Regions from separate parts of the Rhodococcus oxybenzonivorans genome, predicted to be linked through region 1. Evidence: riboswitches for the same ligand, from Rfam matches in the RefSeq annotation. Region 1 holds a riboswitch; the other holds the start of a gene.
The links. A riboswitch is a leader RNA that binds a small molecule or an ion and turns the genes downstream of it on or off. The one in region 1 is predicted to bind cyclic di-AMP.
Positions count from the first base shown of each region.

Region 1 (3,399 bases):
GCGGACAACCTCGGAGATGCGCTGAGCCGTCTTGCGGTCGGGGTATTTGCCCCGGCGCAGGTCGGGCTGCACCTTCGCCTCGAGAAGCGTAATCATGTCCTCGACCATGCCGTGCAATTCGTCGGGGGTGTGCTTCTTTGCGGAAGGTTCCTTGCGTGCGGCGTTCTGGCGCAGCGACGGCGCCGGGTCGAGCACTTTCAAGCTCAACGCCTGCGGACCGCGCCGCCCGGCGGCCATGCCGAACTCGACGCGCTGACCGGCCTTGAGGCCCTCGACGCCTTCGGGCAGAGCGGACGAACGAACATAGACGTCCTCCCCCTCTTCCTGCGACAGAAAGCCGAAGCCCTTTTCGACGTCGTACCACTTCACCTTGCCGGTCGGCACCGCGTTCACCCGCTCATCACTTGAAGTGCAATTGGTATGCAAAACAACGCGCCCCACCTTTGGTGCGGGACGCGCAGTATCCACAGTCTACCTTGCACACACTGCCTCCGGCATTCGGGTTTCCAGGCATTATCGTTGCTGGTGTGCCCTCAGAATCGACTCCCCCGAGCACGCCCGGGACCCCCCGCACCCACGATGGTCTGCTGCGGGTGGCGCTTGCCTTGTTCGCGGTCGGATTCCTCGCGATCGTGGCGATCTTTCTCACCCCGGTGGTCTCGGACAGCGATCCCGGCCTCGTCCTGTATCTCATCGCGCTCGCGTGCCCGATCGGGTTCCTCCTCGGGATCGTGGCGGCGCTGAGACAGGGCCGACGAACACGCTGATCGTGCACACGCTCGGCGACGACATCCAGACCCTCACTACGACGGGACGATCATGAGACTTCTGCTCAACATCATCTGGCTGATCTTCGGTGGGCTCTGGCTCGCCCTGGGCTACTTCGTCGCCGGAATTCTTTGCTGCATTCTGATCATCACCATTCCTTTCGGGATCGCCTCCTTCCGCGTCGGCGTCTACGCGCTGTGGCCGTTCGGGAAGACGGTCGTCGACAAACCGACGGCCGGGGTGGCGTCGCTGATCGGCAACGTCATCTGGTTCATCATCGCCGGTCTGTGGCTGGCGATCGCCCACGTCGTCACCGCGGTTGCCATGGCGATCACCATCATCGGTATCCCCCTCGCCGTGGCGAACATCAAGATGGTTCCGATCTCGCTCATGCCTCTCGGCAAGGACATAGTCGACGCTCCAACACTGATGTGACGTTACTCACATAACGGCTCGGTAACGGAAGAGCAACGGGTCGGCGATAGGCATGTCTCGCCGCTACTAGCTGGGAAGAGTCCGCGAGGCCCCGAATAGTGGGCTGCATCAGGCACGGACACGCGGCGTTATCAAATGGTGACACTGAGGCCTCGGACCGTTACCGTCGTCAGCGGTCGAGCAAACATCGGCCACATCCGGCCCGCCGCGCCAAGCCTCGTCCCGCGGGTACCGGAGTCCCGACGAAGCATTCCAGGGACGAGGACGGGGGACCCAAAGTCCTCCAGGGAACTCCAGTTCCCAGGCGGACACCGGTCCGAATGTGCCACGCACAGTCGGACCTTGGGGTGAAGCCAGACCCTCTCCAAGCCAGGAGGGGTGAGGCCGGGCGACCTCTCAGCCCGAACCCGACAGCTGACCTCGCAGGCGCGTGTGGAGAGGATCTCGACCCACTATGAGCGGACGTCATCGCAAGCCCACCACCACCGGCCGTACCGTCGCCAAGGTCGCCGTCACCGGCGCCATCATGGGCGTCGCCGGAGCAGCCTTCTCGGGCACCGCGAACGCAGCCCCTGATTCCGACTGGGACCGCCTCGCGCAGTGTGAGTCCGGCGGAAACTGGGGCATCAACACCGGAAACGGCTACCAGGGCGGCCTGCAGTTCTCGCCCAGCACGTGGAACGCACACGGCGGCAGCCAGTACGCCGCCACCGCAAACCAGGCTTCACGCGAAGAGCAGATCGTTGTTGCCGAGCGTGTTCTCGACTCGCAGGGATGGGGCGCATGGCCGTCCTGCTCCTCGAGCCTCGGCCTGAGCAGCGCCCCCACCCAGCGCAACGCGCCGGCCACCGTGCCCGACGTCCCGGAGGCCCCGGCGCTCCCCGACCTCACGAGCGGCGTTCCGAGCACCAATGCGGCCCCGCAGGCTGCGGACGCCATCGACTCGGCCATCGAGGCCGTCAAGGCTCAGGGTATCCAGATCGATCCCCAGATCCTGCAGCTCATCGACGCCAACCGGGCCCTGCTTCCGCAGTAAGTCCTTCGGCACAGCGAAGAGGGGCCCTGCACCATTGCGGTGCAGGGCCCCTCTTCTGCCGTTGTACTAGCGGTTGATCACCGTGTGCGGATGCGCGTACGGCAACGACTCCGCCGGCAGCGGGAACTCGGTGTCCTCGCCGAACGGGGACAGACCGCCCGCCCGGCTCGACGACAGTTCGGTCACGGCGTGATCTCCATCGGCGGTTTCGGGCCACCCTGGATCCACATACTGCTTCTTAGAATTGTTAGCCACGGGGACATTTTGACAGGAGCGGTCGGCGACGTACAGCCCAGGTCTCTAATCTGATAGTCGATGACCGACACCGACGACACCGTCACGACCCCCGGCGCCGCTACGAGCAGCGCCGGCGGCGCAAGTCTCGCCGACTGGCTGGCAGCGCGCAGCGACGCCCACCTGATCGCGCTGCTTCGTGCGCGCCCCGACTTGGCGGTCCCCCCGCCTGCCACGATCGTCGTTCTCGCCGGACGTGCCGAACAGCGGGCGTCGGTGGCCCGTGCCGCCGACAATCTCACCTCGCTCGAGTTCGGCATCCTCGAATTACTCGCCCTCGACAAGGCGGACGAGATGCCTGTCTCCCGCGCCGCACTTCTGGGCGCAGTGGGGACGAGGGTGACCAAGAAGACGGTCGACGCCACCCTCGACACCCTGCGGTCGCTGGCACTGGTGTGGGGCGACGCCGACAATCTCCGCATCGTTCCCGCCGTCGTCGCGACCATCCCGTGGCGTGTCGGACGTATCGCCGAGCCCACGGAGACGCTCGACGAGGCCGGCATCACCGCTGCTCTGGCACAGCTGGTGACGGTTGAACGCGACATCCTCGAGACGCTCGCCCGCTCCACGTCAGTCGGTCGGACGCGGGACGCGGCCCCGGGAACGCCTGCCGATCGGCCCGTGCAGCGCCTTCTCGCCGCCGGACTCTTGCGCTGGGTCGACGAAGAGACGGTGGAACTGCCGTTCCAGGTGCGTCAGGTTCTGCGCGGTGAAGCCGCTTTCGACCCCACCTCCCTGACGCCGCCCGCCGTGACCGGCCGTAAGTACAAACCAGCCGACATCAATGCCGCAGCGGCGGGTGAGGCCCTCGAGCTGGTCCGCCACTGCGAGGACGTCGTCAAGGTTCTCGGAGAGGCGCCCGCGCC
Region 1 covers NZ_CP021354.1:1,346,830-1,350,228, reverse strand. The annotation lists gene CBI38_RS06485 (cold-shock protein) at 1-384, opposite strand, end outside; gene CBI38_RS06480 (hypothetical protein) at 528-767, shown strand; gene CBI38_RS06475 (YccF domain-containing protein) at 820-1,203, shown strand; cyclic di-AMP (ydaO/yuaA leader) riboswitch at 1,434-1,648, shown strand; gene CBI38_RS06470 (resuscitation-promoting factor Rpf1 domain-containing protein) at 1,658-2,239, shown strand; gene CBI38_RS06465 (hypothetical protein) at 2,306-2,494, opposite strand; gene CBI38_RS06460 (helicase-associated domain-containing protein) at 2,555-3,399, shown strand, end outside.

Region 2 (3,399 bases), 1.2 Mb from region 1:
GCGCTTGGCTCGCTGGTGGGAGGAAACGTCGGGAAGGTAATCGACGAGTTCGGTGAGACTGTGCACTCCCTGGTTGCCGACCCGATCGATCAGAGCGTGCAGGACGTCGACGGTGGCGCGGGCGTCGTCGAGTGCGCGGTGAGTGGGCTGTGTGCTGACGTCGAAGAGCCGGGCAAGGGAGGACAGCTTCACCGACGGTGCTTCGTCGCGGGTGAGGACGCGGCGCGCCAGCTTGACCGTGCACAGCACCGTGAACTTGGGCCAGGGGGTGTCGGTGGCCGCCGCGGCGGCCTTGAGGAAACCGGTGTCGAAGGGAGCGTTGTGCGCAACCAGCACCGAGCCGCGTGCGAATTCCAGAAAGGCGGGCAGTACCCGCTCGATACGCGGGGCGTCCACGACCATCGCCGTGGTGATTCCGGTGATCTCCACGATGTGCGGCGGGATGGAGCGACCCGGATCCACGAGGGTGGCCATCTCACCGAGTACTTCGCCGCCGCGCACCTTCACGGCGCCGATCTCGGTGATCGCGTCCTCCCCGGGCCGTCCACCGGTCGTTTCGAGATCGACGATCACGAAGGTGGTATCTCGCAGCGGGGTGTCGAGCTCGTCGAACCTCAGTTGCTCGAACTCCGGTTGCACGAATTTCGGTAACTCGGGTACGCCGGAAACTCTCACAGCCCGGAGCGTATGGGCGGGTACCGACAAGCCTCTTCCGACGAACACCCGAGAGGTGAGAGACGAGGATCACACTGCCTTTTCCCGGCTCGTCCCGGAGTGCGGTAGCGGGCAGCGATTGTCGTGCAGTGGGTGTGCCTCGGGCGGACGACGACAGGTGTTCGGCCTCGGCGACGCGTTGCGGGTCTCCTATCGAGGAAGGGTATGTGAACTGCAAGGATGCGGGGTCGGCGAAGGCTCGTCGCGAAAAGGTCGGGCGAAATCACCGCAGCCGCTATCGAAAAGAGATCGGAAACCAACCGGCTGTTATCTCGCTGTTATCGGAACCCGGTACAGGCGCCCGCGGCGGGTATCCCTGCGCCCGATGGACAATCTTCGCGTGTCCCGGTCGACATCCGGGTACTCCATTTCGTAACCTTCCTGAGACCTAGCGGAGTCTTGCCGCCCCACACCGGGACAGCATCGCTAGTCACCGCCTAATCGGCTTCTCGTGAGAGGGCCGTACCGGGAACCCAAGTTTCTACTGGGGTGAATCCTGCCGGGACGTTCGTCGGACCGGTGGGTAGGGCTGATCTTCCCAGCCCGAACCCGTCAGCTAACTCGGTCGGCGGACGAATGGAAGAAACGGAGTACCCCTTTCGTGGCGTCACAAGTTTCCAAGCGGAATGTGCGGCGGGCAATCGTCGCCAGCGCTCTTGCAGTAGGTGCGCTCACCGCTACCGCAGCCCCGGCCGCTGCGGACCCCATCACGATCCCCGGAATCGGAACCTTCGAGATCCCGGGCGTCGTCATCCCGCAGGTCCCCGGAGCGCCCGCGCTCCCCGCGCCGCCCGCGTCCTCCACCGGCGATAAAGCTGTTCAGGCAGCTCAGAGCAAAATCGGTGCCCCGTACGTCTACGGCGCCGCCGGTCCCAATTCGTTCGACTGCTCCGGTCTCGTGCAGTGGGCGTTCAAGCAGGCCGGACTCAACCTGCCGCGCACCAGCTACGACCAGGCCGCGGCCGGGACTCCCGTCGCGCAGTCCGATCTTCGTCCCGGCGACGTCGTGTCCTTCTACGGTGGGTCGCACTCCGGTATCTACGCCGGCAACGGCAACGTGATCCACGCCTCGACCGAGAGCCAGCCGGTCAAGTTGGCGCCCATCGCGTCGATGCCTTTCGACGGCGCACGCCGCTACTGATCCAGGCGCGTGGCACACGCATCTCCGGGACTCGCCCGGGGATGTACGGGGTAGCTTCGCAGGATCGCGCACGACCACCGAGGGTGGGTTCGAATCGCCATTCGAACCCACCCTTTGTGACATTTCGGCGCCCTGTCACCGCCGGAAATGCGCCGCGTTGTCGTCTGTGCCACGAGGCTGCGTCGGAGGTGGACACGAACGTATGCCATTCCGTAACCTATCCGAGACCTTGCGAACTCATGTCACCCGAACCGGACGACAACGCGGGTCGCCACCTCTTCAGCATTCCGTGGCCGTGCGCGACCGCGGACCCTCGTGTCGCGCATCGCATCGCGTCTCGGGTGGTGGAGATCGATGAACGGAGAACCGCATTCCGTGGGCTCGAACAAGATGAAGCGCTCGCTGCGCAGCATGCTGACCGTGGGCGTCCTGTCCCTGACACTCACCTCTCTGCCCACCGTGTCGGCGGGCGCGGACCCGGTGATCACCAACCCAACGGAGGCACTGGCCAAACTCGGTGATCTCTCCCGGCAGTCCGAGCAGACGTCCGAAGCACTCCACAACGCGCGGATCGACCTCGACGCCAAGTTGGCGGCACAACGTGACGCCGAGGCGAAGCTCGCCGGTGATCAGGGGGCTCTCGACGCCGCCAACGCGCGTATTGCGGTGTTCGAGCCGGTGGTCAACAAATTGGCGACGGCCAATTACCAGGGAGCCCGCACCAATCGGCTCTTCGCGGTGATGGTCAGTGATTCGCCGCAGCAACTTCTGGACCAGATGTCGGCTCTCGACGTCATCTCCAACGAGACCCGCAACCAGGTCGCGCAGTTCCAGGCAGCGACGTCGGATGCGGCGAAGGCAGCGGAAGCATCGAAGCAGTCCGCGGACACCGCCCGGTCCGCAACCGAGCAGGCCAAGGCGCTCAGCGACGATTTGCAGCGCAAGCAGAGTGACCTGCAGGCACAGATCGGCGAGGTGATGAAGGCGTTCGGTGACCTCACGGGCGCCGAGCGTGACCAGTTGGCCGGTACTCCGTTCCCTCCGGGATTCGATCCGAACACGATCCTCGCCCACCTCACACCGGGCTCTGGGTCGAGCGCACTCCAGGCTGGGATGACCCGCATCGGCGACCCGTATGTCTGGGGCGCCACCGGTCCTAACGAGTTCGACTGTTCGGGTCTCGTGGTGTGGGCTTACAAGCAGGTCGGGAAGACGTTGCCGCGGTCGAGTCAGGCGCAGGCCGGCGGGGGCACCCCGGTGTCGCGCGATCAGCTCCAGCCCGGCGACGTGGTCCTCTTCTACGATGACGCCTCTCACGTCGGCCTGTATGCGGGCAACGGCAACATCCTGCACGCGTCCACATTCGGTGTTCCGGTGAAAATCGAGTCGATGGCCGGGTTCCCGTTCTACGGAGCACGCCGCTACTGACGGAGACCGTCCCGCAACCGCGCGGGGGCATGCTCATACACTCACCGGCGTGCCCGAATCAGAGCCGGCGACCGCCGGGGAGCCGACATCACGCCGCCGGGCGCGTCCCTGGGAAC
Region 2 covers NZ_CP021354.1:2,580,412-2,583,810, forward strand. The annotation lists gene CBI38_RS12345 (DEDD exonuclease domain-containing protein) at 1-675, opposite strand, end outside; cyclic di-AMP (ydaO/yuaA leader) riboswitch at 1,139-1,301, shown strand; gene CBI38_RS12350 (NlpC/P60 family protein) at 1,316-1,855, shown strand; gene CBI38_RS12355 (C40 family peptidase) at 2,231-3,283, shown strand; gene CBI38_RS12360 (hypothetical protein) at 3,333-3,399, shown strand, end outside.
Region 2: it holds a riboswitch for cyclic di-AMP, as region 1 does, so the genes downstream of both, CBI38_RS12350 (NlpC/P60 family protein) here and CBI38_RS06470 (resuscitation-promoting factor Rpf1 domain-containing protein) in region 1, are expected to answer to the same signal.